One region of the Streptomyces sp. NPDC059008 genome, then DNA from elsewhere that is predicted to be linked to it. Evidence: riboswitches for the same ligand, from Rfam matches in the RefSeq annotation. Region 1 holds a riboswitch; the other holds the start of a gene.
What was found. Region 1 has a riboswitch for ZMP and ZTP ahead of glyA (serine hydroxymethyltransferase). Riboswitches for the same ligand answer to the same signal wherever they lie in the genome.
Positions count from the first base shown of each region.

Region 2: it holds a riboswitch for ZMP and ZTP, as region 1 does, so the genes downstream of both, ACFWZH_RS32135 (bifunctional 5,10-methylenetetrahydrofolate dehydrogenase/5,10-methenyltetrahydrofolate cyclohydrolase) here and glyA (serine hydroxymethyltransferase) in region 1, are expected to answer to the same signal.

Region 1 covers NZ_JBHYJC010000002.1:443,274-458,009, reverse strand. The annotation lists gene trpS (tryptophan--tRNA ligase) at 1-958, opposite strand, end outside; gene glyA (serine hydroxymethyltransferase) at 1,129-2,400, opposite strand; ZMP/ZTP riboswitch at 2,440-2,530, opposite strand; gene rocD (ornithine--oxo-acid transaminase) at 2,765-3,970, shown strand; gene ACFWZH_RS04875 (glutathionylspermidine synthase family protein) at 4,082-5,272, opposite strand; gene ACFWZH_RS04870 (hypothetical protein) at 5,289-5,708, opposite strand; gene ACFWZH_RS04865 (VOC family protein) at 6,064-6,600, shown strand; gene ACFWZH_RS04860 (MerR family transcriptional regulator) at 6,593-7,396, shown strand; gene ACFWZH_RS04855 (GNAT family N-acetyltransferase) at 7,451-7,990, shown strand; gene ACFWZH_RS04850 (DUF4232 domain-containing protein) at 8,199-8,735, shown strand; gene ACFWZH_RS04845 (class I SAM-dependent methyltransferase) at 8,801-9,445, opposite strand; gene ACFWZH_RS04840 (class I SAM-dependent methyltransferase) at 9,507-10,223, opposite strand; gene ACFWZH_RS04835 (asparagine synthase) at 10,251-11,723, opposite strand; gene ACFWZH_RS04830 (XRE family transcriptional regulator) at 12,823-13,539, shown strand; gene ACFWZH_RS04825 (NUDIX hydrolase) at 13,543-14,013, shown strand; gene ACFWZH_RS04820 (aromatic prenyltransferase) at 14,212-14,736, opposite strand, start outside.
Region 2 covers NZ_JBHYJC010000042.1:26,677-41,412, forward strand. The annotation lists gene dacB (D-alanyl-D-alanine carboxypeptidase/D-alanyl-D-alanine-endopeptidase) at 1-1,404, shown strand, start outside; gene ACFWZH_RS32110 (PPOX class F420-dependent oxidoreductase) at 1,437-1,856, opposite strand; gene ACFWZH_RS32115 (SPFH domain-containing protein) at 1,992-3,227, opposite strand; gene ACFWZH_RS32120 (hypothetical protein) at 3,331-3,555, opposite strand; gene ACFWZH_RS32125 (hypothetical protein) at 3,651-3,902, opposite strand; gene ACFWZH_RS32130 (hypothetical protein) at 4,131-5,216, shown strand; ZMP/ZTP riboswitch at 5,256-5,345, shown strand; gene ACFWZH_RS32135 (bifunctional 5,10-methylenetetrahydrofolate dehydrogenase/5,10-methenyltetrahydrofolate cyclohydrolase) at 5,367-6,221, shown strand; gene ACFWZH_RS32140 (SDR family NAD(P)-dependent oxidoreductase) at 6,342-7,169, shown strand; gene ACFWZH_RS32145 (NAD(P)/FAD-dependent oxidoreductase) at 7,201-8,373, opposite strand; gene ACFWZH_RS32150 (bifunctional 3-phenylpropionate/cinnamic acid dioxygenase ferredoxin subunit) at 8,370-8,690, opposite strand; gene ACFWZH_RS32155 (IclR family transcriptional regulator) at 8,859-9,662, shown strand; gene ACFWZH_RS32160 (S-(hydroxymethyl)mycothiol dehydrogenase) at 9,852-10,937, shown strand; gene ACFWZH_RS32165 (FAD-dependent oxidoreductase) at 11,015-13,456, shown strand; gene solA (N-methyl-L-tryptophan oxidase) at 13,544-14,731, shown strand.

The sequences.
Region 1 (14,736 bases):
CGGCGGCGACCGCGCGGGCCTTCTCCGCACCCTTGGCCAGGATCGAGTCCAGCGTCTCGGGGTCGTCCAGATATTCCTGCGTACGGTCCCGGAACGGTGTGACGAATTCGACCATCACCTCGGCGAGATCGGTCTTGAGGGCGCCGTACATCTTGCCCTCGTACTTCTGCTCCAGCTCCGGGATCGAGGTGCCCGTGAGGGAGGAGTAGATCGTCAGGAGGTTGGAGACGCCCGGCTTGTTCTCGGTGTCGTAGCGGATCACGGTGTCGGTGTCCGTGACCGCGCTCTTGACCTTCTTCGCGGAGACCTTCGGCTCGTCGAGGAGGTTGATCAGGCCCTTGGCGCTGGAGGCCGACTTGCTCATCTTGGCCGACGGGTCCTGCAGGTCGTAGATCTTCGCCGTCTCCTTGAGGATGTACGGCGCCGGGATGGTGAAGGTGTCGCCGTAGCGGGCGTTGAAGCGCTCGGCGAGGTCGCGGGTCAGCTCGATGTGCTGGCGCTGGTCCTCGCCCACCGGGACCTGGTGGGCCTGGTAGAGGAGGATGTCGGCGATCTGCAGGATCGGGTACGTGAACAGGCCGACGGAGGTGCGGTCGGCGCCCTGCTTGGCGGCCTTGTCCTTGAACTGGGTCATCCGGGACGCCTCACCGAAGCCGGTCAGGCAGTTCATGACCCAGCCGAGCTGGGCGTGCTCGGGCACATGGCTCTGCACGAAGAGCGTGCAGCGCTCCGGGTCGAGCCCGGCGGCCAGCAGCTGGGCGGCGGCGATCCGGGTGTTCTGCCGCAGCTCCGCGGGGTCCTGCGGAACGGTGATCGCGTGCAGGTCGACGACCATGTAGAAGGCGTCGTGAGCCTCCTGCAGCGCCACCCACTGGCGGACGGCACCGAGGTAGTTGCCGAGGTGGAAGGAGCCGGCGGTGGGCTGGATGCCGGAGAGCACACGAGGCGGACGCTGCATGGCGGAGCCATTCCCCTTGGGGCGGTGGTGGGAGACGGGCGGGCGATCGAGAGCCATGGACCGATTGTCTCAGGTCCGCGGGTGCTCCCCGGCGCGTGGTCGGGGAGGGGACCGACGGCCCGCCGGACGGCCGTCGGTCGGGGACCGGACGGCCGTCGGTCGGGGAGTCGTCAGCTCGTCGCCAGCCCCGGCGCCGGATGGCCGGCCATCAGCTCCGCGACCTCCCCCCGGACCGCCGCCAGGGCCGCCTCGTCGTCCGCCTTCGCGGCCGTCACGCCCCGCTCGATCCACTCCGCGACCTGCGGCATCAGATCCGTGCCCAGCCCCCGCGAGGTCAGCGACGGCGTACCGATCCGGATGCCCGACGGGTCGAAGGGCTTGCGCGGGTCGAACGGGACGGTGTTGTAGTTGACGACGATCCCGGCCCGGTCCAGCGCCTTGGCGGCGACCTTGCCCGGCACGTCCTTGCCGGTCAGATCGATCAGCACCAGGTGGTTGTCGGTACCGCCGGAGACCAGGTCGAAACCGCGGGCCAGCAGCGCCTCGGCGAGCGCCTTGGCGTTGGCGACGACGGCGTGCGCGTAGTCCCGGAAGGCGGGCGCGGCGGCCTCGCGCAGGGCGACCGCGATGGCGGCGGTGGTGTGGTTGTGCGGGCCACCCTGGAGGCCGGGGAAGACGGCCTTGTCGACGGCCTTGGCGTGGCTCGCGCGGGACATCAGCATCGCGCCGCGCGGGCCGCGCAGGGTCTTGTGCGTCGTCGTGGAGATCACGTCGGCGTGGGGTACGGGCGACGGGTGGGCGCCGCCCGCGATCAGACCGGCGATATGGGCGATGTCCGCGACGAGTACCGCGCCGACCTCCCGCGCGATCTCGCCGAAGGCGGCGAAGTCGATGGTGCGGGGGACGGCCGTACCGCCACAGAAGATGATCTTCGGGCGCTCCTTGCGGGCGAGGTCGCGCACCTCGTCGAAGTCGATGAGCCCGCTGTCGGCGCGTACGCCGTACTGGACGCCGCGGAACCAGGTGCCGGTGGCCGAGACGCCCCAGCCGTGGGTGAGGTGGCCGCCCATCGGCAGCGCCATGCCCAGCACGGTGTCGCCGGGCTCGGCGAAGGCCAGGTACGCGGCGAGGTTGGCGGGCGAGCCGGAGTACGGCTGGACGTTGGCGTGTTCGACGCCGAAGACGGCCTTGGCGCGCTCGACGGCCAGCGTCTCGACGCGGTCGATGTTCTGCTGGCCTTCGTAGTAGCGACGGCCCGCGTACCCCTCGCTGTACTTGTTCTGCAGGACCGTGCCGGTGGCTTCCAGGACGGCGGCGGAGACGTAGTTCTCGCTGGGGATCAGCCGCAGGGTGTCGGCCTGGAGCCGCTCCTCGGCGCCTACGAGGGCGGCGAGTTCGGGATCGGCGGCGTGCAGCGCGGGATGGGGAAGGGACAGTGACATGGCGTCCTCCGGGGCGCTCGATCGGTGGTCCGGTCGGGTCCCGGGTGCCCAGGCGGGCGGCACCTCGTGATGGTGTCCTCGCACCGCTCCCTCGGGGTCGATTCCCCGTACGCCAGTCGCGGTGCGCACCGCCGAGTCTAGGGCCTGTCCGATGGGTCAGGGCCGGAAAGGCCCTGGGGGCGACCCGCCGGCCTCGGGGCGCCGACCCGCGCCTCTCCCCGGGGGCCCCGGACGCCCGCCCGCCTCGCCCCGGCGCCGGAACACCGAACCGCCGCAACGGCTTCCGAACAATCCACCCACGCGGCACTATAGAGGGGCATCTCGGTGCATATGCCCCGTACGGCCTACCGAAACGGAGTCACCGGTGACGTCCACGGAACGCGGCATCGCCGCCGCCGAAGCCCACAGCGCGCACAACTACCACCCGCTGCCCGTCGTCGTGGCCACCGCCGAGGGCGCCTGGATGACGGACGTGGAGGGCCGGCGCTATCTCGACATGCTCGCCGGGTACTCCGCGCTGAACTTCGGACACGGCAACCGTCGTCTGCTGGACGCCGCCAAGGCACAGCTGGAACGGGTCACGCTCACCTCGCGCGCCTTCCACCACGACCGGTTCGCGGACTTCTGCGCCGCGCTGGCCGAACTGTGCGGGATGGAGCTGGTGCTGCCGATGAACACCGGCGCCGAGGCGGTCGAGACGGCCGTCAAGACGGCCCGCAAGTGGGGCTACCAGGTCAAGGGCGTCCCGGACGGCCTGGCCAAGATCGTCGTCGCGGAGAACAACTTCCACGGCCGCACCACCACCATCGTCTCCTTCTCCACCGACCCCGAGGCCCGCGCCGGCTTCGGCCCGTACACCCCCGGCTTCGAGATCGTCCCCTACGGCGATCTGGCGGCCCTGGAGGCGGCCGTCGACGACCACACGGTCGCCGTCCTCCTGGAGCCGATCCAGGGCGAGGCGGGCGTGCTGGTGCCGCCGCCGGGCTACCTGGCGGGCGTGCGGGAGCTGACCCGCCGCCGCGGCGTGCTGTTCGTCGCCGACGAGATCCAGTCCGGGCTGGGCCGTACGGGCCGGACCTTCGCCTGCGAGCACGAGGGCGTGGTGCCCGACATGTACGTCCTGGGCAAGGCGCTGGGCGGCGGAGTGGTGCCGGTGTCGGCGGTGGTCTCCTCCCGCGAGGTGCTCGGGGTCTACGCGCCCGGCGAGCACGGCTCGACGTTCGGCGGCAACCCGCTCGCCTGCGCGGTGGCGCTGGAGGTCATCGCGATGCTGCGGACCGGCGAACTCCAGCAGCACGCCGCGGAGTTGGGCGAGCATCTGCACTCCGAGCTGGGGCTGCTGGTGGGCGACGGCACGGTGGACGCGGTACGCGGCCGCGGGCTGTGGGCGGGCGTGGACATCAACCCCGCGCACGGCACCGGGCGGGACGTCTCCGAGCAGCTGATGGCGCGGGGCGTACTGGTCAAGGACACCCACGGCGCGACGATCAGGATCGCCCCGCCGCTGGTGATCAGCAAGGAGGACCTGGACTGGGGGCTGGCCCGGCTGCGGGAGGTGCTGGAGGGGTAGCGCGGGCGCCGCGAGCACGCAGCGGGCGACCGGCGGGCCGAAGGCCCTGGCCGCTCGCTGCGCCATGTGGCGCCCGGCCACGCGGTGGCGCCGGGCGCACCGTGGCGCGCCTCAGCGGATCACATGCGGCACGAAGCGCGCGTACTCGTCCGTGACCGGTCCGGACGACTCGCGGATGCCCAGCCCCGCCGCCTCGTCCTCGACGACCCAGGCGCCGAGGACGACACGGTTGCCGGCGAAGTCCGGCAGCGGCGCCAGCTCCTGGTAGCAGCACGGGTCTTCGGGCCCGCGCAGCACCGGCGCGGCGCCCGGCTCGTGCAGCGTGACGCCGGCGCCCTCCCTGCCGAGCAGCGGCTTGGCCGCGTAGCCACGGGTCTGCGCCAGCTCGCGCGGCCCGTCGAGGTACGCGGGCAGCAGGTTCGGGTGTCCGGGGTAGAGCTCCCACAGGATCGCCAGCAGCGCCTTGTTGGAGAGCAGCATCTTCCAGGCGGGTTCGATCCAGAGGGTGGAGCCGGTGCCGCCGCCGTTGTCGAGGGTGTCCAGGACGTGCGGGCCGAAGTCGTCGGTGGCCAGCCACTCCCACGGGTAGAGCTTGAAGCACGCCCGCATGAAGCGCAGCCGCTGGTCGACGAAGCGGCCCGAGAGCCGGTCCCAGCCGATGTCCTCCATGGAGATGGCGACCGTCTCCAGGCCCGCCTGCTGCGCCGTCTCCTCCAGATACGCGACGGTCATCAGATCCTCGCCGAGCTCGTCGCTCGCGGAGTGCGCGAAGTGCAGCGGCGCACCGGGCGGCAGCAGCGGCGCCTGCCGCTTCCAGGCCGCCACCAGCCGCTCGTGCAGCGAGTTCCACTGGTCGGCGCCCGGGAAGCGCTCCTCCATCCAGAACCACTGCGGGCTGGCGGCCTCGACCAGCGAGGTCGGCGTATCGGCGTTGTACTCCAGCATCCTGGCCGGGCCGGTGCCGTCGTAGTGCAGATCGAACCGCCCGTAGAGGGACGGCAGTTCCTCGCGCCGGCGCCAGGACTCGGCGACCAGCTCCACCAGCCGGGGATCGACGATGCCCAGGTCGGCGAAGCGGCCCTGGTCGACGATGTGCGCGGCCGCGGCCAGACACATGCCGTGCAGCTCCTCGACGACCTCCTCCAGGGCCTCGACCTCGGGGAGGGTGAACTCGTAGTACGCGCTCTCGTCCCAGTACGGCCGCAGCGAGTCGTCCGGGTAGCGGGTGAGCGGGTAGATCAGCCCCTGCGCCTCGACGGTCTGCTGCCAGCCGGGGCGGGGCTCGATGGTGTGGCGTTCCATGCCGCGACCCGGCCGCTCAGCCGCCGAAGGAGCCGTGCCGGCCGCCGCCGCTGCCGTGCGACCCCGAGCAGCCGAAGCCGCCGCGGTTGACGGCCGAGCTCTTGCTGAAGGTGCCGTCGGCGGCGTACGTGCCGCCCTTGTTGCTCGGGTCGTAGTACCACTGGCCGTCGACGGGCTTCTTGCCCGCCCCGCCGCCTCGGCCGCTCGTGCCGTATCCGCCGCCGCTCGTGGTGCTGCCTCCGCTGGACGAGCCGCCGCCCGCGGAGCAGTTCTTGGAGTCGACGATGCGGTAGCCCTTGGCCATGTCGTAGCTGTTGCGGTCGACGCAGCGCTTGTCGGGCTCGGAGCCGCAGGACGTCAGGGCCGCGGCGAGCGCGCCCATGCCTCCCAGGATCACCGTGCTCGACCGCAGCCGCCGACGTGCCTTTTCGGCCATGTCTTCCCGCTTCCCCCGTGGACGTACTTCGGTCGTACATCGGACGTACATCGTTGTGACTCCGGCCAAGCCTAGAGACCGGCTCCCCTCGCCCCCGATACGCCCCCGTCCTGATTCCGACTGGTTCCGACTCGTCCCCCTGCGGTCGCCTCACGGCCCTCGGGAGGATCTGCCCCTTCCCGTCCGCTGTGTGCCACGGCTGTGCAACGGCACCGAACGGGGCGGGGCGGGGCGGGCGTCGGCCGGCCCCGGCCGGGGGCGGACGTCCCGGGCCGCGGCCGGGACCGGCAAGACCCGCGGCCCGCGCCGGAACCGACTTGACCCTCACGCTGCGGGAGGCTGGAGAGTCGGGTGCATGAGCGACTACTACAACGCGTTCGAGATGAGCCCCGTGCCCACCCCCGGCCCGGATGCGGTTCCGCCGGAGCCGTTCCGCGGCATCTACGGAATGCCCGCGTTCGTGACGATCCCCACGAGCGACTTCGCGGCGTCGATGGACTTCTGGGTTCGTGGGCTCGGGTTCTTCGAGCTGTTCAGCATCCCCGGCCAGGTGGTGCATCTGCGCCGGTGGGCCTTCCAGGACGTACTCCTCGTCCCGGCGGCGAGCGTTCCGGAGCAACCGCCGGCGATGAGCTTCAGTTTCGCGGGCGTGCTCAGCCAGGTCGATTCCCTCGTCGAGGCCTGTCGTGCGTTGCGCCCGGACTCGGTCGACGGTCCACGGGACACCCCCTGGAACACCCGCGACGTGACGGTGATCACCCCCGAGAACGCCCGGATCGTCTTCACCGCGGCGAAGCCCTTCGATCCGGCCAGTCAGGAGGCCCGGAACCTTGCAGCAGTCGGGATCACCCCACCGGACGTCGGTCGCGGCGACAATGCGGAACATGCCTGATACCACTGACGCCGATGGCCTGACCGTCGGTCAGGTCTCGACACGTCTGGGTGTGACGGTCCGCGCGCTGCACCACTGGGACGAGATCGGTCTGGCGCGACCGTCGCTGCGCACGGCCGCCGGATACCGGCTCTACACCACTGGAGATCTGGAACGCCTGCACCGCATCGTCGTCTACCGAGAGCTCGGACTCGGCCTGGACCGGATCCGGACCGTCTTGGACGACTCGACCGCGGACGTGCCCGGCGCACTGCGCGCGCAGCGCATCCAGGTAGCCGAGCGGATCGACCGCCTCCAGCGGCTCGGCGCCGGACTGGACCGGATGATCGACGCCCACGAGCGCGGCCTGCTGCTGACCGTCGAGCAGCAGGCCGCGGTCTTCGGCCCCCAGTGGGACCCGGACTGGGCCGCCCAGGCCCGTCAGCGCTACGGAGACACCACGCAATGGCGGCAGTACGCCGAACGCTCGGCCTCTCGCGGTCCGGAGGAATGGCAGGCCGTCGCCGACGCCAACGCCGCCCTCGACCGCGCCCTCGGGGAGGCGATGGACGCCGGCGTCACGCCTGGCAGCCCGGAAGCGAACCGACTCGTCGAGCGGCACCGCGAGGTCTTTGCCTCGTACTTTCCCCTCACCAGGCAGATGCAGGTCTGCCTCGGCCGCATGTACGAGGCCGATCCGGCGTTCGCCGCCCACTACGACGGCGTCCGCACCGGCCTCGCCACGTGGTTCCGTCGCCTCGTGGACGCCGACGCGCGTGCCCACGGCATCGACCCCGACACCGCGACCTGGCAGTAGAGCGCGGGACCGGCAATCCTGCGCCCGCGGGAGGAGCACACCTAGGCTGGCCGCATGACCGACAGCACCCCGGCGCCCGGACCGATATCCGACGAGCTGACGCTGCGCCGTCCCGCGGCGTCGGACCATCCGCGCATCCAGGAGGCCCTGGCCGACTGGTGGGGCGGCCTGGGCGGTGAAGCCGGCACGCTGCAACGCAAGTTGATGGTGCCGCGCCTCTTCCTGCAGCACTTCACCGACACCAGCTTCCTCGTCGAGCGCCCCGACGGCACCCTGCACGCCTTCCTGATCGGCTTCCTCTCCCAGACCGACCCGCACACGGCCTACATCCACTACGTCGGTGTGTGCCCCGACGGCAAGCGCAGCGGAATCGGCAGCGCGCTGTACGAGCGCTTCTTCACCCTCGCCCGGGAGGCAGGCCGCAGCCGGGTCCGCTGCATCACCAGCCCCAACAACCGCGACTCCATCGCGTACCACACCCGTATGGGCTTCCGACTGGAGCCGGGTGACCGGACCGACGACGACGGCGTACCGGTGCACACGGACTACGACGGTCCGGGACTGGACCGGGTGTCCTTCGTACGGGAGCTGTAGCCGCGCCGTAGGGGGAGTCGGAGCCGCGCCGTAAGCGCGTTGTCGACCGCGCCGTACGGGCGTCGTCGACCGCGCCTGCCCGGAAATCGATCACTCCCCCGCGAACAGAGGCAACCCCGAGCACACGAAACCCTTCCTCCTCAACAGAAGTCCTATGCGACATCCGGAAAGAACAGCGGAAAGAACAGCGAAACCACCAGGGGGAGTCGTGCGCCGGCGTCCACTTCTCGCGGCGGCGGCCGCGCTCACCTTGACCGTCACCCTCGGCCTGGGCCTGCTCGGCTGCGGCTCGCCCCGGATGGCGGCCCTGCACGCCGACTGCACGACGAAGAGCCTGCGCTGGAAGCTCACCGTGCTGAAGAAGAAGCCGCACAGCACCCACCGCGACGCGCGACTGTCCATCGCCAACAAGGGCCCGGGAACCTGTGTCTTCCGCGGCTTCCCGGTCTTCGAGGTGCACGTCGGCAAGGGCCCCATGTCCGACGCACAGGGGCACGGCCGGACGATGCCCATCGACCTTAGCCGCGGCGGCACCCTGACGACCGCGCTGCGCTACAAGGACTCCGACCGGGCCACCCAGCCCGAAGGCTGCATGGTCAGCGTCGACACCGCCGTGATCGCCGCACCACGCGACCCCCAGGGCCGCCATCCGATATCGGCCCGGGACGAGACGGGCCGCCGCACCCAACTGAGCGTCTGCGAGGACGCGATCTGGATGGGACCGCCTACGGAGGTCGCGGAGTAGTCACCCGCCGAGCCGGTGGGCTCGGCTCGGCACCTCCCGGCGCTGCCGCTCCGCGCGGCAAGCGATCACGACGCCTGCACCAGCAGGGTCCCGATGTTCCCTGCCACGGGGGCGTCCAGAATCACCACCTCGACCTGGCCGAAGCCGGCGGCGCGCAGCATGTCGGCCCAGGCCTCTGGGGTGTAGTCGTAGCGGCGCAGGAACATGGGTTCGCCCGCGAATCCGCCTTTGAACATGCCTTGCGCGCCGTAGCAGCCGGGGATGGCCGGCGGCTGGGAGAAGACGAGTCGGCCGCCGGGGGCGAGCCGTTTGCGGATCAGGGGCATCAGATCCTGCGGATCGGTGAACCAGCAGGCGCCGAAGACCGAGTACATCGCCTCGAAGCACTCACTGGTGCCGTCCAGGTAGTCGCGGACGTCCGCACAGGAAAACCGTGACGCGTCCACCTCCGGGTATCGCTGCCGCGCCAGCTCGACTCCCAGCGGGGACAGGTCCACGCCCAGGACGTCGAAGCCCTGTTCCAGCAGGAACGTGAGATGGCGGCCGGTGCCGAAGCCGAGCTCCAGGACGCGCCGGGCATCCCCCAGCAGCTCGTGGCCGGGGCCGTGGTCGCCGTACTGGGTCCAACGCATCTTGGTCAGCGCCTGGTCGGCCCGCCCGGAGGCCGCTTCGACCCAGGTGTCCCAGAGGCGTTCTTCGACGGTCGGCACTTTCGCTCTCTTTCGCGCATGCGGTGTGGCCCCCGCCGTCGCGGAGCGGGGGCCAGCGTTGTCAAGGACGGTAGCGGGCCACGGTGTAGGCCGTCGGACCGATCAGTGCCCTGTTCCCCACCCCGTTCACCATGTCGACAACCTCGAACCCTGCGCCCGATGCGTAGTGCTCCAGCTCACGCGGAAACAGGACTCTGCGCCGGACCACGTCCCATGCTTCGTCGCCTGATGCGAACGCCCAATGCCGATGCATGGTGTTGATCTGTGTCCGCAGTTCCCACTCGTAGCGGACGGTGACCGTGGCGCGCGTTCCCGGTGTCTCGACGGTGGCGGTTGTCGGCTCGGTCCGGATGATCGGCGACACGGGCGAGCAGAGCACCAGGACCGAGCCGGGGAGCACATGTGCGGCGAACGTCGCGAACACGTCCCGGATCCCACTGTTGTCGTGCACGTAAGCCAGGGAGTTGCCGAGACACGTCACGACGTCGACACGCCGTCCGAGCCGGTACGACCGCATATCGCCGATGCGGACGTCGAGGCCGGGGCGGACGCGGTGGGCGTACGTGATCATGCGCGCCTGCAGGTCCACGCCGGTGCACTCGAATCGCTTGGCCAGGATTTCCAGGTCGCGCCCCGTGCCGCATCCGAAGTCCACCAGTGCGGCCGCGTCCGGGCGGTAACGCTCGATCAGAGCTTGACACGTCTCGGCGCTGCCGCTGTCCGCCTGTACCGCGTCGTACAGCGCGGGATCCCGGTAGAAGACATTCGTAGCTTCCATGTCGCTCGGCTTCCACGTCGGAGCTGGTCATGCGAAGGTCCGCAGCCCGATTTCCAGAGCGAGCGTGTCGCACAGCAGGTCGGGCACCACAGGTACATGCCGGGCATGCTCGCAGGCGAGAGCGAGCGCCTTGGGATCAACGTAGCCGAGATCGACGAGCAGCGAATCCCGTGCCATGCGATCGAGGGCGGGAAGCCCGTACGTGCGCAACCCCGCCTCCATGAGCGGCAGGAAGTTCTCCGGCTCGGCCGGCGCGGCAACCGACTCGGGCAGTCCAGCCCGCCGCAGCCGATCACGAAACAGCGTCTTTCCTCGTTTGTACGCGGCGGGTAGCTGCTCCATGAAGCGCACGATGCGGGGATGTGCGAGCGGGGCGACCGGCCAGACGCCGGCGCGCAGATAGCCCGGATTGTGGCGGCCGAACGCCATGAGGGTCGGTATGGGGAGCACCGGGATCGGCGCCAGATCCTCATCCACCTCGGCGAGTGCCTCCGTCGCTACTGGGCCCAGCCAGGGCACATGTTCCACCGGCGGGAGTTCGGCGCTCGTCCTCGAATGATGAGCGTTGACCTCGTCCCCGCCGTGCCCCGTAAAGATCACCTCGCAGCCCCGCAGGGCTGCCTGCTCGCGCAGTACGTCGAAGGCTTCTTGATAGAACTCGCCCGCCGGGTCGTGCGGCACGCCCCGGGCGCGCACGCCACCCGGTACGAACGGCGGATGCTGCACGGCAGGAACTGCGGTGTCACGGAAGCCCAAATGGCCAGTCAGCGCCCGGCGCCTCTCCCGCTGTTGAACGCCGAGCGCGCCACCGAGCACCAGCCCGAAACTGTGGATCACACCGTCGCCGCGCGCGGAGACCGACACGGCCACGTTGCCCGAGTCGGCCCCTCCCGAGAGTTCGAGCCCCACTCGTCCCGTGGGCGCCGGCGCCTGGTCGACCACACCGGAGAGGAGAGAGTCCAACGCGGTGAGCGGGTCCACGTCGGCCCGGAGCGTGCGGGGCTTCAGCACATGCTCGGCGGGCTCGGGGTACGTCACGCTGAGCCCATCCGAAGTAAACACGGCTGTAGCGCGCTCGGTCAGCCGGTACACCCCCTCGAAAAGGGTGTCCATGGTGTACCGATGCTGTCGGCTCAGGGTCCGGGAGACCACCCGCGGAACAAGCCGATCCGTCCGCAGACGGGACCGCAGCTCAGAGAGGTCCCATTCGCCACGCAGCTCGTCACCGGTTGCCATGAGATACAGCGGCGCCGTGCCGAACACGCCTGCCGTCAGACGAACCCGCCGCGGTCGCATGTCCAGCGCGGTGAACTCCGCCTCGCCCTCTTTGCGTTCCTGCACCGAGGCAGTGAAGTGATGAGCTTCGGTGGCGACGAGCTTCGAGGCGAGCGCCGCAGAGCCCGCAGGCTTGATCCAGCTGTCTCCGCTGACCCACCGGTCGTTACTCCATTGCCAGTTGGGCGACGCGAGGTCTGCCAGCCTCAGGCGCAACGAGAGCACGTGATCATCTCCTTGATGCTGCTACGGGGACGCTACGGGGCGAGGCCCGATCAGCCTCAGCCTCGCCCCGCCTCTGCCAGGAATGGATCACTTGCAGTGGTCGCCGTTGTCGTCGCCACCGCCAGGCATCTTGTCGAGCAGCGCCGCGTCCATGCTCGGGACACCGGTGATCAGTTCTCCGGTGAACAGCTCGTCAACCCTCATGGTCTTACCTCCTCCCTGCGTACGGTGATGGATGGACAGTCCCCGCGCCTGACACGCGCGGAGAGTGGACCCGCCCCAGCCGATGCCCACCCCAGGGCAGCCGGGCGCGGGGGTCTATCGGTGGTGGCCCTGCCTCGGAGGCAGTGCGGCCCCCTCGCGCGGTGTGCCCCGGACTTCGACAGGCGAGGCGGGCTCGTGGGGGTGGCGGCGCATCTCGACGCTGCAGTCGATCGCCTTGGACCTGTCCCCGGCGGCTTGCGCCCTCGCGCGCTGCTCTGCAAGGGCGGCACATACATCACACCCGGCAACCGGCTCGGGCTCCGGCGCCGACAGCGGTTGCATCAGGTGAACGGGCTGACAGACGCGGGCCATCAGCCCGTCACCTCCACACCGTGGATCCAGCGCGGACCGGCATCGACTCCATACGCGGTGAGCCACAACGACCGCCGCCGGCCGCGCTGCAACCGCCGTTCCTGTCGTTCCTCGGGCGTGAGGACGTATGGGCGGATCAGGGCCGAGTCTTCGCCGCGCAGCAAGCGTGGCCGGCTCACGGGGACACGGGGAGCCATGAGCGTCGGCTCATCCCCGCGCCTCGCGGCGGGCGGTGCGCCAGCCGACCGGTGGCAGCCTCGTGGGGGAAACAGCAGTCGCAGCAGCGGGATTAAGAACCTCGCTGTAGCGTTGGTCATGTCGTCAACTCCTCAGTAGTTGATGGCCATGCCCCCGGACGCACGCAGCGCGTCGCGGGGGTCATTGCTGTCCGCGAGCATCGCTGGCTCTCAGGGGACGCCGGAACCTCGGACAACGGACACTTAGGGACGTCCCGCGACGGGTAGAGCGTCCCTACCAACGTCCAGGGAGGGGCTGAGTGCCAAACGAACGACTTCGGGCCGCGATGATGGCAGGCGGCTGGACTCATGCGAGCCTGGCAGCGAAGGTTGATGTTGATCCCAAGTCAGTAGAACGGTGGGTCAACCTGGGCCGCACGCCGCGCAGGGAAACCGCCATGCGGGCCGCCGAGACAATAGGAGAAGACGTGTTTGCACTCTGGCCAAAGCTGAGGCAAGCACACGCAGCAAGGGCCGTCAGTCCCGAACTTGTCGCGCTCTACACCCAGCGGGCGGATCTCCCCGTTTCCACCTTCATCGGTCTCTTCACTCAGGCACGCCAACAGATTGATGTACTCGTTTACGCGGCCGTATTCCTGCATGAGGCATACCCGCGCCTCAATGACCTGTTGCGCGAGCGCGCCGCCGAAGGCTGCACCGTACGGATTGCTGTAGGCGACGCAGGCAGCGCCAACGTTCAACAGCGCGGCAGGGAGGAGGCGTTCGGCCATGGGATCGCATCACGCTGCCGACTGGCCATCATGCATTACCGGGCGCTCGTAGACACACCAGGAATCGAGCTCCGGACACACGGAACAACCCTCTACAACAGCATCTACCGCGCCGACGACCAGATGCTGGTGAATTCCCATGTGTGGGGTGCGAATGCCTATGCTGCGCCCGTGTGGCACCTCCGGCGCAACGACGACGGGGGCATGTTCGACGGCTACGCAGGGAGCTTCGATGCCGTATGGGCTACCGCAACACCCATACAAGGAGGATGAGCAGTGTCACGGACCGAATATTACGACGACCCTGGTGCACCCAAACCGAACAGTCTGATCGTCGCGGCGTCGGCCGTCGTCACGGATGACGATGGACGCGTTCTGCTGCAACAGCGCACCGACAACGGCCTGTGGGCGCTCCCTGGTGGCGGAATGGATATGACGGACTCCCTGCCGGGAACGGCCGTGCGGGAAGTCAAGGAAGAGACCGGACTGGACGTAGAGATCACAGGGCTCGTCGGCACTTATACGGATCCACGTCATGTCATCGCGTACAGCAACGGGGAGGTAAGGCGACAGTTCAATGTGTGCTTCACCGCGCACATCGTCGGCGGCTCGCTGGCGATCTCCGATGAGTCCTCAGAGATTCGATTCGTAGCCCCAAGCGAAATTGATGAACTTCCCATGCATCACACTCAGCGGCTGCGGATTCGGCACTTCCTGGAGAACCGTCCAACTCCATATCTGGGATAGCCGTCCAACAGCGAGAGCCGCCATCTTCTGCCGGAGGCCGCCGCCCGCTCGTGTGCGAGGGCGGGTCCCGGCTCGGCCCCAGGCGCCCGAGAGTTCCTGAACGAGCGGCTCCGCATGGGCACACGCCGTCGCCGGGCTGGGGGCCGGCCTCTGGATGGGACCCCCTACGGAGGTCGCGGAGTAGGCGCAGGCGCGCCGTCATTGAGGGAGGAACGTGTCCCGGTGGTTTCCCGTGTAGTCGGACTGGACCTTGAAGTAGCCGCCGCGTGGGCCGTAGGTGGTGTAGTGGACGAAGGACCGCTGATCAACCGCGAAGGGGGCCGTTTCGACGAATTGCTTGAGGACCGGGTGGCAGTGCGTGGGGAAGTCCGCGGCGGTGTACCGAACCGGGAAGCACAGGCGTAGCACACCGGGTTCGTCCCAGCTGAACGTCTGATAGACGTCGAACGCATCGGTGTTGCGCTGTAGTTCCTCCTCGGCGGGGAGGGGAAAGCCGAGGCCGGAGATGAGGCTGGTGACGGTTTCGTACGTCAGTGTCCCCGGCGGAAAGACCGGTGAGTACACGTTGACGGTGCGATGCCCGAAGTCCAGGGCGATCAGGCCGACCCTGTCCATGCCGGCCCGCTCGAAGTGGTCCTGGGAGGCGCGAACGGCGGGTGGCAGATGGGGTAGGGCCAGGACATCGGCGAGCGGGACACCGTTGTCGAAGACGAGCCAGAACTT
Region 2 (14,736 bases), on a different contig from region 1:
CAGGACCCGCGGACCGGAAAGGTGACCCGGTCCCGCAACGCCGACCAGTTCTTCATCCCCGGGTCCACGGCCAAACTGTTCGGCGTCAGCGGCACCTGGCACACCCTGGGCGGCGGCCACCGCTTCGTCACACCGCTGCACGCCGTCGGCACGCGCCGCAACGCGACGCTCCAGGGCGATCTCGACCTGGTCGCGCAGGGGGACCTGACACTCGGCGGCAGGACGCGCAAGAACGGCACCGTCGCCTTCACCACCATCGACCACACCTACGCCAACGACATCCCCGGCGCCACCCTCACCCCGCAGAACCCGCTGGCCGGCGTCGACCAGCTCGCCCGGCAGGTGCGTGCCACGGGAATCCGCCGGATCGAGGGCGATGTGGTCGTCGACGCACGGCTGTTCCGCCCGGACCCGACGCTCGACCCAACGCCCACCCCACTGATCATCAACGACAACGTCATCGATCTGCTGACCTCCCCCGGCAGCGCAGCGGGCGCACCGGCCGGCCTGGAGGTGCGCCCGAAGGTCGCGCCGTACCGGGTCACCTCCTCCGTCCGCACCGTCGCCGCCGGCAAGCCGACCGACATCTCCGTCAAGGCCTCCGCCGACGGCACCCGCATCCAGCTGTCCGGCACCATCGCCGCCGGCTCGGCCCCCGTCCTGCGGGTGTCGCCCGTCAAGGACCCGAACGCCTTCGGCCGGACCGCGATGATCGAGGCGCTGAAGCGGGCCGGGGTCGAGGTCACCGCCCCCGCCGTCGGCCCCAACCCCGCCACCCGGTTGCCGCGCTCCTACCAGGGCGTGCCCACCGTCGCCCGGTACACCTCCCCGCCGTACGCCGAGTACGCCGAGCTCATCCTCAAGGTGAGTCACAACCTCGGGGCGAACCTCGGGATCTGCCTGATGGCCGTGAGCCGGGGCAAGACCGACTGCCAGGACGGATTCCCGGTGCTCGCCGCCTTCCTGGACGGTGCGAAGGTGGACCGCGGGGCCGTCCAGCTCGCGGACGGCCGGGGCGGCAGTCCGGTCGACCGCACCACACCACGGGCCGCGGCTCAGCTCCTGACGTACTGGCAGCACACCGCCGACGCGGACCGCTTTCGCACCTCGCTGCCGATCCTGGGCGTCGACGGCACCCTGGCGGACTCCTGCCGTGACTGCCCGGCACGCGGCAGGGTCTTCGCCAAGACCGGCACCGTGGCGGGCGGTGACGCGCTCAACGACCGGCTGGCCGTGGGCGCCGAGACCACGGCCGGCTATCTGGAGACGGGCAAGGACCGCTTCGACGTGTTCTTCGCCGGCGTCAACGGTGCCTCCACGGCGGGCGCGAACATCGGCGGCGTCCTGTCGATCGGGAACGATGTGGCCGATGTCGCGGCCTACTTGCAGCAGACGAGCGGATAGGGCCCGACCCATCGGACAGCCCCTGGCCGGACTCACCCCGCCTGGCTGCTGTCCTTCAGGCTGCCCCAGCCGTGCCAGCGGTCGATCTCGATCCAGGCACTGACCCGGCGGCGGTCCCGCTGCGGGTACGGCCGCCGGAGGTAGTGCCGGGCCAGCCGGTCGATGTCGGTCAGCTCCTGGTCGTCGCGGAGTTCCCCGACGCGGCCGATGAGGCTGAGGTGGGTGTACCAGTTGCTCTCGTCGAGCACGGTGAGCGTGACCCGGGGATCGCGGCGTACGTGTTCCAGTCGCTTGCGGCCCTCGTCCATGTTGACCAGCACCCGGCCCTCGTCCCAGAGGTACCAGGTGGCCGTGGAGACCGGCTGGCCGTCCGGCCGCAGTGTGGTGATGACGGCCGGATTGGGCTTGGCCAGCATGGTGACGGCGGCTTCGGGGAGCGGTGGTTTCGACATGGGAGGCACTCTCGGTTCGCTGCGGTAGGGGGACGTGCTGCCTTCGGATGCGTCGCCGCCGTGGGGTGCGTCGCCGCGTCCGGTACGTCGCCGCACTCGGTGCGCCGCTGCGGTCATCTTCGCGCCTATGGCCCGTCACCCTCTGGGAGGCGCGGCCTTCCGCGGGAGGGAACCGTCCCCGTCCGCCAGCGGGGGAGGCGCGGTGGGCGGGGCGGTGGTGCCGGGTGCCGCGGCGGGTCCCTTCTTCAGGGTGTCGAGGATGGCCAGGCCCTGGCCGACGATGGCGGAGGCGATCTCGTCGATGCCGTCGGTGCCGTTGAGGACGGTGAGCCGGGAGCCGGAGATGCCCTCGGCGGCGGCCTGGGCCAGCGCCGGGAGGTTCTCGACGGTGCGGTTGGCGGCGATCAGCTCCTGGTTGCCGTCCCGGAGCGAGGCGGCGAGCGCGGTATTGGCGTCGGCGCGCGCCTGGGCGAGCGCGCGTTCGGTGTAGGCACGGGCGTCCGCCTCGAAGCGGACCTGGTCGCGCCGCGCCTCCGCCAAGGTGCGCAGCCGGTAGGCCTCGGCGTCCGCGGGGCGGCGGACCTCGGCCTCCAGACGCCGGGCGGCCAGCGCGGCCTGCCGCTCGGCCAGTGCCGTCTGCTCCTCGATGACCTGCTGTGAGGCCCTGGCCTGGGACAACGGACCGGCCTGTGCGGCGCTGGCGTTGTACTGCTCGGTCTCGGCCAGGAACCCGGCCCGTTTGATCGCGGTGTCCCGTTCGTACCTCGCCTTCAGCGCCGCCGCCTGCTGCTCCCGCTCGGCCGCCTCCTGGTCGGCCTTCGCCTCGGCGATCCGTGCGGCGCTGGCGACCGCCGCGGCGTGCGGGGCGGCCAGGTTGGTGATGTAGCCGGAGGTGTCGCCGATCTCCTGGATCTGCAGGGCGTCGACGACGATGCCGAGCTTCTCCATCTCGGAGTGACTGCCGTCCTTGACCTCCTGGGCGACCCGGTCCCGCTCCCGGATGATCTGCTCGACGGTCAGCCCGCCGACGATCGAGCGCAGATGGCCGGCGAAGATCCGCCCCACCAGCTCCTCCATGGTGTCCTGCTCGTCCAGGAACCGTCGCGCGGCGTTGGCGATCGACGTCGGGTCGTCGCCGACCTTGAAGACGGCGACCGCCCGGACGGCGAGCCGGATGCCCTGCTGGGTGACGCAGTCCTCGGAGATCTCCGCCTCCCGCAGCGACAGCGACAGCAGACTCGCCTTCTGCTTGACGGGCATGACCCAGCAGCCATGGCCCGTGACGATACGGAACTGCGCGTCCCCCGCACGGCGCTTCGAGCCGGAGATCAACAGCGCCTCGTTCGGCGCGGGAACATGCCAGAACAACATCACAAGGCTCCTGGTCCGGTGCGGCCGGCCCGGGTACTCCGGGCGGGGACGGCGCGGAGCGGGGGAGGCATCCCCGGCTCGGCCGTACGGGCTCCGGTCCGGGTCAGGCGGCCGGCAGCGGCGCGACGATCACCGACCGCGCCGAGGTGTGGTCCACCACGACGACCTGCGTATGGCGGGCGATGGGCTCTCGGGACCAGGCGGCGAAGGCCTCGGTCCCGCCGCGTACGGGCAGCAGCACCTCGCCCGGACCGTCGCTCGGGATCGAGACGGTCACCCGCCCGATCGCGCCGATCGGGTCGAAGTCCGTGTCATCCCTCGCGCTCACCCGGGCTCCGTCGCTGGTCAAAGCCGCTGTCGGCCCGGAAGCCGGGCAGCGGGAAATCTCGACAACTCAACGGTACTCCGGGCGATCCGGCCGGCTCAGGAGTCCAGCCGGGCGGGCCGGGCCGCTGGGACCGGCCGGCGCGCGGGCAGCACGTCGGGGGCGCGGTGCGGCCGGAGGGCGGTCAGCGCGGTCTCGGTCTCCTCCATCAGGCAGCGGTACGAGACCAGCCGCTGCCATTCGGGGTCGGCGACCCCCGGTACCGTGGCGGCGCGCTCCGTCCAAATCCGCACCAGCGTGGCGTACAACGGGGTCTGGTGGGCGACCTCGGCGGTGATCCACCGGGGCATGGATCCGGGGCGCGGGAGGGAAGTCTGTCCGTGACCTGCGACGGTGCCGGAGGTAGGAGCGCTCATGGCCGTTGAAACGATCCTGCGGGCCTGGGGTCACTGCGTATTTTTGCGGCTCCCCGCACATGCGTCCTTCCGAGGGGGGCGAAACACCCTCGAATATCACCCCATGCAGTGATCTATTGCCGGGAAGCAGTCCAATCCGGACGAAGGAACGTTGTCGCAGTCATGGAACCGAGGGAGTTGTGGGAGCGCCACGCGGTACTCGCACAGGCGTTTTGCAGCAGCGATGACGAGGTCCGCCGGACGCAGGGACTCCTCGACGAGGCCGAGGTCCGCCGGTCGCGGACGCTGGCCGCCTTCGCCGTGACCGTGGGCAGCGACGCGGTGGTGGCGGACCTGCTCGGCCTGGACGAACGCGAAGTACGCCTGGCCCGCCGCACGGTGGGCAAGGACGACGCCCGCGCGGTCGCCAAGAGCCTGCTCGCCCAGCCCGCCCACCCCGCCAACGAGCAGCCGCCCGCGGGCGAGCAGACCGCCGCCCGGGAGCAGCCCCCCGCCCAGCCGGCCGCCGCCCACCAGCAGGGGCAGAGCGGCGCCCACCCCGCCGCGCACCCCTCGGCCCAGGCCGCCGCGCCCGGCCAGGTTCCGCCCGGCCACACCGGCGCACCGGCGGCCGGCCCGCCCCAGGCCGCCCCGCCCCCGTCCACCCCACCCCAGGCCGCCCCGCCCCAGACCGCCCCGCCCCAGGCCACTGCGCCCCAGGCCACCGACTCGGCCTGGGCGCCGGCCCTGGACGCGATCCTGATGAGCAGCTGGCACACCGGAGTCGACCTCACGGCCCTGGCCACCGAACTCGGTCTCGACGTCCGCTTCCTCGTGGCCCGCGCCCAGCAGTTGGCCCCCGAGAACCGCCAGAGCCCGCAGACCCCACCACCGGACCGCATCGGCCGCCACCGCCGGATGGCCACGCTCCAGCCCTCCCAGCAGTCCGAGACTCCGCATCTGGCCTGGCGCGAGCGACCCTCGCAGCCCCCACGGGAGGCGTACGAGCACGAACCCTGGAAACAGCAGCAGTACGCGGGCTATCAGAACAACGCGGATTACCGGGGCTATCAGGAGTACCAGGGCTATCAGAACTACCAGGGCAACCAGAACTACCAGGACTACCAGGTGTACCAAGGGCAACAGCCCGCCCCCGCCACCTGGGACCCCAGCGCCATCACCACCGCCCAGCACGACTGGGACGGCATCCTCAGCCAATGGGAAGCCTCCACGCCCACCCCGGCGCCGGGCGGTCACGGAGGCACCTGACGCCGGCTCCCAGGAGCGATCCGCCGTCGATTACAGTGGTCGGCGGGCCGTGACTGGCGCTTGGGTGGAGTACCACCGGGAAGCGGCCCGGCCGCCCCCGGCCATCTGCCGCGCGCCTGGGCGATCCCTCACGACGCTCAGGAGCACCCGATGTCCCAGACCGCCCGCCTCATGGACGGCAGCGCACTGGCCCGCCGCATCGTCGAGCAGGCCGCGGACCGCGCGGCGGCCCTCACCCGGGAGACCGGCCAGGCCCCCTGCCTGGCCACCGTACTGGTCGGTGACGACCCCGCCTCCGCGACATACGTACGGATGAAGCGCGCCCGCTGCGAGAAGGCCGGGATCCGGTCGCGGCATGTCGCGCTGCCCGCCGAGACCACGACCGCGGAGCTGGTCGGCACCATCACCGAGCTCTCCGACGACCCCACCGTCCACGGCATCCTCCTCCAGCACCCGGTCGGCCCGCACATCGACGAGCGCGCCGCGTTCGAGGCCATCGCTCCCGAGAAGGACGTCGACGGCGTCACCTACCACTCCTTCGCCACGATGAGCTTCGGTGTCGACGGCTTCGCCTCCTGTACGCCGGCCGGCATCCTCCGCCTCCTCGACCACTACGACGTCGAGCTGGCCGGCAAGCACGCCGTCGTGGTCGGCCGCAGCGCGATCCTCGGCAAGCCCGTCGGGATGCTGCTGCTCGGCCGCAATGCCACCGTCACCTACTGCCACTCCCGCACCACCGACCTCGCGTCGATCACCCGGCAGGCCGACGTGCTGATCGCCGCCGTCGGCCGGCCCCGTCTGCTCACCGGCGAACACATCAAGCCGGGTGCGGTCGTCATCGACGCCGGCTACAACCCCGGCAACGTCGGCGATGTGGACTTCGACTCCGCGAGCAGCCGCGCCTCCCTGATCACCCCGGTCCCCGGCGGCGTCGGCCCCATGACCATCGCCACCCTGCTCACCCAGACCGTCGACGCCGCGGCCCGTCAGTCGACGGCGGTCTGACGGCGCGGCACCGAGGTCCCGTGCGGGGCGGGAGGGGGCCGGAAGTGTGCGGCGGCGGGCAGTCGCCCTCCGTATGATCGCCAGGGCGATGAACGATCATCAACCGGAGGGTGAACGGCCATGGTGGAACAGCGCGTTGTCATCGTGACGGGCGGCGGTACGGGCATCGGTGCCGCCACCGCCCGGCTGCTGCGGGCGGCCTGCCATCAGGTGGTGGTCTCCGGCCGCCGGCCCGAACCGCTGCACCGCCTCGCCGAGGAGACCGGCGCCCTGGCCCACCCCTCCGACACCGCCGACCCCGAGGCCGTCCAGGGCCTGGTCGATGCGGCCGTGTCGGCGTACGGACGGCTCGACGGGCTGGTCCTCAACGCCGGCATCGGCCGCAGCGGTTCCGTCGGCGATCTGTCGATCGAGGACTGGGAGGCCGTGATGACCACCAACGTCACCGGCCCGTTCCTCCTCCAACGCGCCGCCCTGCCACACCTGTTGGCGGCACGCGGCTCGGTCGTCGCCGTCGCCTCGGTCTCCGCCCTGCGCAACGGCGCCGGCAACGCCGCCTATGCGACCTCCAAGGCGGCCCTGCTCCAGCTCTGCCGCTCCCTCGCCGTCGACTACGGGCGCGACGGACTCCGCGCCAACATCGTCTGCCCCAGCTGGGTGCGTACGGACATGGCCGACCGGCGGATGGCGCGGTTCGCCGACGAGTCCGGCCTCACCGGCGGCATCGACGCCGCGTACGAGGAAGCGACCCGGCTGCTCCCCGTCGGCCGCCCCGGCGAGCCGCACGAGGTCGCCGAGGCCGTCGACTGGCTCCTCTCGCCCGCCGCGTCCTTCGTCAACGGCGCGGTCCTCACCGTCGACGGCGGCGCCACGGCCGTCGACATCGGCGGCGCCGCGTTCACCTTCCGTCTGGAGCCGCGTGGCGACGGCGAGGACCGCGGCCGCTGACGGCCGGGGCGGCGCCTTCCCGGGCGGGAGGTCAGGTGGTGGCCGGCTGGGTGGCGCGGGCGAGTTCGCGGCGGTGTCGCATGAAGGGGCGGGGCCGGTTGAGGGCGAGGACGGCGGTGGGGCGCCCGTCGCGTTCGTAGCAGGCGAGGAAGCTGCGGTCGTCGGGCGAGCCCTCGACGAGGCGCGGGGTGTCGGCGGGGCCCCGCCGGCCGGCGAACTGGATGCGTACGCCGTACTGGTCGGACCAGAAGTAGGGCAGCGCCTGGTGGGTGGCGACGGTGCTGCCGGCCAGCAGGTTCCGGGCGGCCACCGCGGCCTGCTCGGTCGCGCCGGTCCAGTGTTCGGTGCGGGTGCCGGCCACCCTGGCGACATCGCCGACGGCCACGACGTTGGGCAGCGGGGTGACGCAGCCGGCATCGCAGCGCACGCCGTCGTCGAGCGGCAGCCCGGAGCCGGCGAGCCAGTCGGTGTTCGGGCGTACGCCGATGCCGGTGACCACGACCTCGGCGGGCAGCAGCCGGCCGTCGGACAGCTCGACCGCGGTGACCCGCCGTTCGGTGCCGCCACCGTCGTGCAGGCGGGCGACGCCGGTGCCGGTGAGGAGGGTGACGCCGTGGTCCGCGTGGAGGGCGGAGCAGATCCGGGCCATCTCGTCGCCGAGTTGGGGCAGCAGCGGCAGGGGCGCGGCCTCGACGACGGTGACGTCATGGCCGAGGGCGGCGCACGAGGCGGCGACCTCGGCACCGATGAAGCCGGCGCCGATCACCACGACCCTGACCGGGCCCCGGACGAGGTCCGCGCGCAGTGCCCGGGCGTCGTCGAGGGTGCGCAGGGTGTGCGCTCCGCCGGGCGCGGGGCCGGCCAGGTGGCGGGGGGCGGCGCCGGTGGCGACGACCACGCCGTCGGTGCTCAGGGTCCGGTCGCCGTCGAGGAGCACCGAGCCCGCGGCGGTGTCGAGGCCGACGGCCCGGGTGCCCAGCAGCCATTCGGCGTCGAGTCCGGCGATCTCCTCGGCGTCGGCGAGGGCCAGTTGGTCCTGGCCCGCCGAGCCGGTGAGGAAGTCCTTGGACAGTGGCGGCCGGTCGTAGGGGCGGTGCCGCTCGTCCCCGACGATCACCAGGCGGCCCTCGAACCCCTGGGCGCGCAGGGCCCGCGCGGCGTACAGCCCCGCCAGCGACGCCCCGATGACAGCGACCGAGTTCATGCGGCGGTGCCCTCCTCGGCGGCGTGGTGGACGTAGATCATGCCGTCCTCGACGGTCACGGGATGGGTGCGCACCGCCCGGCGTGCGGGCAGGCAGGTGGGCGCTCCGGTGCGGAGATCGAATGAAGCGGCGTGCAGCGGGCATTCGACCAGACACCCCTCCAGCCAGCCGTCCGCGAGCGAGGCGTCCTGGTGGGTGCAGGTGTCGTCGATGGCGTACAGCTGCCCGTCGGCGTTGAAGACGGCGATCGGAGGTGCGGTGTCGATGCGTACGGACTCGCCTGCGGGCAGGTCGGCGAGCGGGCAGACAGGAATCACAGGACCCCCCTGTTACTGTTCGGTATCATCGAGTTTCGCGTTGCGCACGATGAAGCGCTATGCGCAACAGAATCCAGACGGGGAGCGTGTGCGTCAAGCGATCCCCGCAAATGCCGAGCGCACGGAATCGGACCCGCGACCGGGTTCCCAGGTGGTGAGATCCCACAGATGACGGACAACGTGGAGGGGCGGCCGGAAGGCAGACCGCCGAAGGGGCCCGCGAGCGTGGTGCAGTCGGTGGACCGGGCAGTGACCGTTCTGGAGATCCTCGCGCGGCTGGGCGAGGCCGGGGTGACCGAGGTCGCCGACGAGCTGGGTGTGCACAAGTCGACCGCGTTCCGGCTGCTCGGCGTGCTGGAGAGCCGCGGGCTGGTGGGTCAGGAGCAGGAGCGCGGCAAGTACTACCTCGGCGCCGGAGTGCTGCGGCTGGCCGGTGCGGCCGCCGTACGGCTGGACATCTCCCAGGAGGGCGCGGCGGTGTGCAAGCAGCTGGCCGACGAGCTGGGCGAGACGGTCAACATCGCGGTGCTGGAGAGCGATGCCGCGGTCAACATCATGCAGGCGCGCGGCCCGGCCTCGGTCACCGCGCAGAACTGGCTCGGCCGCCGTACACCGCTGCACGCCACCTCCAGCGGCAAGGCGCTGCTCGCCCATCAGCCCGCACCGGTCCAGGAGGCGGTCCTGGGGCGGAAGTTGCCGCGGCTCACCGAGCGGACGGTCACCTCGGCCGCCGAGCTGCGCCGGCAGCTCGGGGAGGTCGTCGAGCGGGGGTTCGCGGTGGCGGTCGAGGAGTTGGAGCTCGGGCTGCGCGCGGTCGCCGCGCCGGTGCGGGCGCACGACGGCTCGGTGATCGGGGCGATCAGCGTTTCGGTGCCCGCCTACCGGCTGGACGAGGAGCGGCTGCCCCAGGTCGTCAAGGGCACCGTCGCCGCGGCCGAGGAGCTCTCGCGGCGGATGGGGTACGCCTGTTGAGGGGCTGACGGGCACGGGTGGCGCGGGCGGGGCCGGAGCGGTTGTTCCGGCCCCGCGGCTGTGTGCGGACGTGTCACGAGCCTTTTACCAAGTGCTGGGGCGTACCTCTTGACGGTGCCGAGGCCGCGTTCCCACTATGTCTCTCATCGCGCAACCAGTCGTGCACTGCGCAACACCGAGGGGTAGGGCATGCCACACGAAGTCCATGCCGTCGTCGCGGCGAAACAAGGCGCACCGGTCGAGCTGCGGACGATCCTGGTGCCGGATCCCGGGCCGGGCGAAGTGCTCGTCGCCGTACAGGCCTGCGGGGTGTGCCACACCGATCTGCACTATCGCGACGGCGCGATCAACGACGCGTTCCCCTTCCTGCTCGGCCACGAGGCGGCCGGCGTCGTCGAGGCGGTCGGCCCCGACGTCACCGAACTCGCCCCGGGAGACTACGTCGTACTCGCCTGGCGGGCGCCCTGCGGCGGCTGCCGGTCCTGTCGCCGCGGCCGGCCCTGGTACTGCTTCGACTCCCGCAACGCCGCCCAGCCGATGACCCTGCCGGACGGCACCCCGCTCAGCCCCGCGCTCGGCATCGGGGCGTTCGCCGAGAAGACGCTGGTCGCGGCGGGGCAGGCGGTGAAGGTCGATCCGTCGGCGCGCCCGGAGGCCGCGGGACTGATCGGCTGCGGGGTGATGGCCGGGTACGGCGCCGCGGTGCACACCGGGGCCGTCGGCAGCGGTGACACCGTCGCCGTCATCGGCTGCGGCGGCGTCGGCAACGCCGCGATCGCCGGCGCCTCGATCGCCGGGGCGCGCCGGGTCATCGCGATCGACATCGACGAGCGGAAGCTGGACGGCGCCACCCGCTTCGGCGCCACCCACACCGTCAACTCCCGTGGTACGGACGCCATCGAGGCCGTACGGCAGCTCACCGGCGGCAACGGCGCCGATGTCGTCATCGACGCGGTCGGCCGCCCCGAGACCTTCACCCAGGGCTTCTACCTGCGCGACCTGGCCGGGACCCTGGTCCTGGTCGGGGTGCCCGACCCCGACATGCGCATCGAGCTGCCGCTGATCGACCTCTTCTCGCGCGGTGGCGCGCTGAAGTCCTCCTGGTACGGCGACTGCCTGCCCAGCCGCGACTTCCCCCTCCTGATCGACCGCTACCTCGGCGGACGGCTCGACCTCGACGGGTTCGTCACCGAGACGATCGGCCTGGACGAGGTGGAGTCCGCCTTCGACAAGATGCGCGACGGCCAGGTGCTGCGCTCCGTCGTGGTCCTGTAGCGGCGTCCTTCGCACCCCACCGATCCGGTAACGGCGCAGCACTCCCGTCGACCACCCCGACCAGCAGGAGGAGGGGCATGTCCCGCACGCCCGCCAACAGTTCCCGTGTGGTTGTCATCGGCGCCGGCATCGTCGGCTGCTCGCTCGCCGATGAGCTGACCGCCCGCGGCTGGACCGACGTCACCGTCCTCGAACAGGGCCCGCTGCCGGCCCCCGGCGGCTCCACCTCGCACGCCCCGGGCCTGGTCTTCCAGACCAGCCCCTCCAAGACCATGACCGAGTTCGCCGCGTACACGGTGCAGAAGTTCGGCTCCCTGGAGGTCGACGGACTGCCCTGCTTCAACCCGGTCGGCGGTCTGGAGGTCGCCACCACCGAAGCCCGCTGGGCCGATCTGCACCGCAAGGCCGGACTCGCCGCCTCCTGGGGCGTGCGCGGGGAACTCCTCACTCCGCGGCAGTGCAAGCGGCTCTGGCCGATGCTCGACGAGACCGTGCTCCACGGCGGCTTCCACACCCCCGACGACGGACTGGCCCGCGCCCTGCTCGCCTGCCGTTCCCAGATGGAGCGGGCCGCGCGGCACGGCGCCCGCTTCCTGGAACGGCACACCGTCACCGGCATCGAGCGGGAGAACGGCCAGGTCACCGGCGTCGTCACCGACCGGGGCAGCTTCCCCGCCGACCATGTCGTCTCGGCCGCCGGCTTCTGGGGTCCGGTGATCGGCGCGATGGCCGGGGTGGACGTGCCCCTGCTCCCGCTCGCCCACCAGTACGCCAGGACCGCACCGCTTCCCGAGCTCGCGGGTGTCAACGACCCCCGTACCGAGGCGAGCCGGCCGATCCTGCGCTTCCAGGACCGCGACCTGTACTTCCGTGAACACACCGACCGCATCGGCATCGGCTCCTACGCCCACCGCCCGATGCCCGTCGACCCCTTCACCGTCGCCGCCTTCGACGAAGCTCCCGTCATGCCGTCGTCGCTGCCCTTCACCGAGGACGACTTCGCGCCGAGCTGGCAGGACAGCGTCACCCTGCTGCCCGCGCTGGGCGCGTCGGAGGTGGCCGAGGGCTTCAACGGCGTCTTCTCCTTCACCCCCGACGGGATGCCGGTGCTCGGCGAATCCCGCGCACTGCGGGGATTCTGGCTCGCCGAGGCGGTCTGGGTCACCCACTCCGCGGGCGTCGCGAAGGCCGTCGCCGAGTGGATGACGGACGGCCGGCCCGCCACCGACATCCACGAGTGCGACCTCCACCGCTTCGAGGACGCCCAGCGCTCGCCCGCCTACGTCGCCGACCGCGGCGCCCAGAACTTCATCGAGGTCTATGACGTCCTCCACCCCCTGCAGCCCATGGAGCAGCCCCGACCGCTGCGCACCAGCCCCTTCCACGCGCGCCAGCAGCAGCTCGGCGCGTACTTCCTCGAAAGCGGCGGCTGGGAGCGCCCCCACTGGTACGAGGCCAACGCCCCGCTCAGCGAGGGACTCCGCCTCCCCGAGCGCGACGCCTGGTCCGCCCGCTACTGGTCGCCGATCGCCGCCGCCGAGGCGAAGGCGACCCGCGAGAAGGTCGCGCTGTACGACATGACCCCGCTGCGCAGGCTGGAGGTCACCGGCCGGGGCGCGCTGGACTTCCTGGACCGTATGACCACCAACAACCTCCGCAAGAAGCCCGGCGCGGTCACCTACACCCTGCTCCTGGACGAGACCGGCGGTATCCGCTCCGACCTCACCGTCGCCCGCCTGGCCCCCGACCGCTTCCAGGTCGGCGCCAACTCCCCGGCCGACCTCGACTGGCTGCTGCGGCACGCGCCGGACGGCGTCGAGGTCCGCGACATCACCTCCGGCACCTGCTGCGTCGGCGTGTGGGGGCCGCTCGCTCGCGACCTCGTCCAGCCGCTGACCCGCGACGACTTCTCCCACGAGGGCTTCGGCTACTTCCGCGCGAAGCACACCCACCTGGGCCATGTGCCGGTGACGGCGATGCGCCTGTCGTACGTCGGTGAGCTGGGCTGGGAGCTGTACACCACCGCCGACCTGGGACTGCGGCTCTGGGACACCCTGTGGGAGGCGGGCCGGGAACTCGGCGTGATCGCGGCCGGCCGCTCGGCCTTCAACAGCCTGCGCCTGGAGAAGGGCTACCGCGCCTGGGGCGCCGACATGACCGCCGAGCACGACCCGCACGAGGCGGGGGTCGGCTTCGCGGTCCGGGCGGACAAGGAGTTCGTGGGCCGGGCCGCACTCGACGCGAACCGCCCCCTCACCCGCAAACTGACCGCGCTGCTGCTCGACGACCCCGCCGCCAACGTCCTGGGCAAGGAGCCGGTGTACCTCGGCGGTGCGCCCGCGGGCTATGTGACCAGCGCTTCGTACGGCTACACGCTGGGCCGCTGCGTCGCCTACGCCTGGCTGCCGCCGCTCGCCACCGGCACCGGTGTGCACATCGAGTACTTCGGCGAGAAGGTCCCGGCGACCGTCGCCGACGAGCCGCTCTTCGACCCGAAGATGACCCGCATCCGCCGCTAGCGAGACACCCCTGCGGGCCCCGTCCGGTCGATCGGGGCCGGACGGGCCCGCACACCACAGACGCGCCATACGCGCCAGGAGGCCACTGTGTCCCCCACGTACGACGTCATCGTCCTCGGGCTCGGCGGCATGGGCAGCGCCGCGGCCCACCATCTCGCCGCCCGCGGCGCACGGGTCCTGGGCCTGGAGAGGTTCGGCCCGGTGCACAACCGCGGCTCCAGCCACGGTGGTTCGCGCATCATCCGCCAGTCCTACTTCGAGGACCCGGCCTACGTGCCGCTGCTGCTGCGCTCGTACGAGCTGTACGACAAGCTGGAGCGGGCCACCGGCCGTGAGATCGCCACCCTGTGCGGCGGGGTGATGGTCGGCCGCCCCGACAGCCGCACCGTCAGCGGCAGTCTGCAGTCCGCCCGGCAGTGGGACCTGCCGCACGAGATGCTCGACGCCAAGGAGATCCGCCGCCGCTTTCCCACCCTCACCCCCGCCGACGACGAGGTCGCGCTGTACGAGGCGCGGGCCGGGCTCGTCCGGCCGGAGTACACCGTCGCCGCCCACGTCCGACTCGCCACCCAGGACGGTGCCGAGCTGCACTTCGAGGAGCCGGTCACCCGTTGGGAGGAGCTTCCCGGCGGTGCCGGCGTCCGCGTCCACACCCCCGAAGACACCTACACCGCAGGGCAGTTGGTGATCTGCCCGGGCGCCTGGGCGCCTGCGCTGCTCACCGACCTGGGCGTGCCGTTCACCATCGAACGGCAGGTCATGTACTGGTTCGCACCCGACGGCGGCACCGCGCCGTTCGTCCCCGAGCGGCATCCGATCTACATCTGGGAGGACGCGCGGGGCGTCCAGATCTACGGCTTCCCGTCGATCGACGGCCCCGAGGGCGGCGCCAAGGTCGCGTTCTTCCGCAAGGGCACCGTCTGCACCCCCGAGACCATCGAACGCACCGTGCACGACCACGAGGTACGCGCCATGGCCGACCAGCTCGCCCCGCGCATCCCGGCCCTGCCCGGCCGCTTCCTCAAGGCCGCCACCTGCATGTACTCCAACACCCCCGACGAGCACTTCGTGATCACCCGGCACCCCGCGCACCCGGGGACGGTGACCGTCGCCTGCGGCTTCTCCGGGCACGGCTTCAAGTTCGTACCGGTCGTCGGGGAGATCGTCGCCGATCTCGCGCTGACCGGTGCCACCGCGCACCCCATCGAGCTGTTCGACCCTTCCCGCCGCTTCGCCGGAACGCCCCCCGGCCGGCCCGCCGCCGCGGCCGTTTGAGGAGA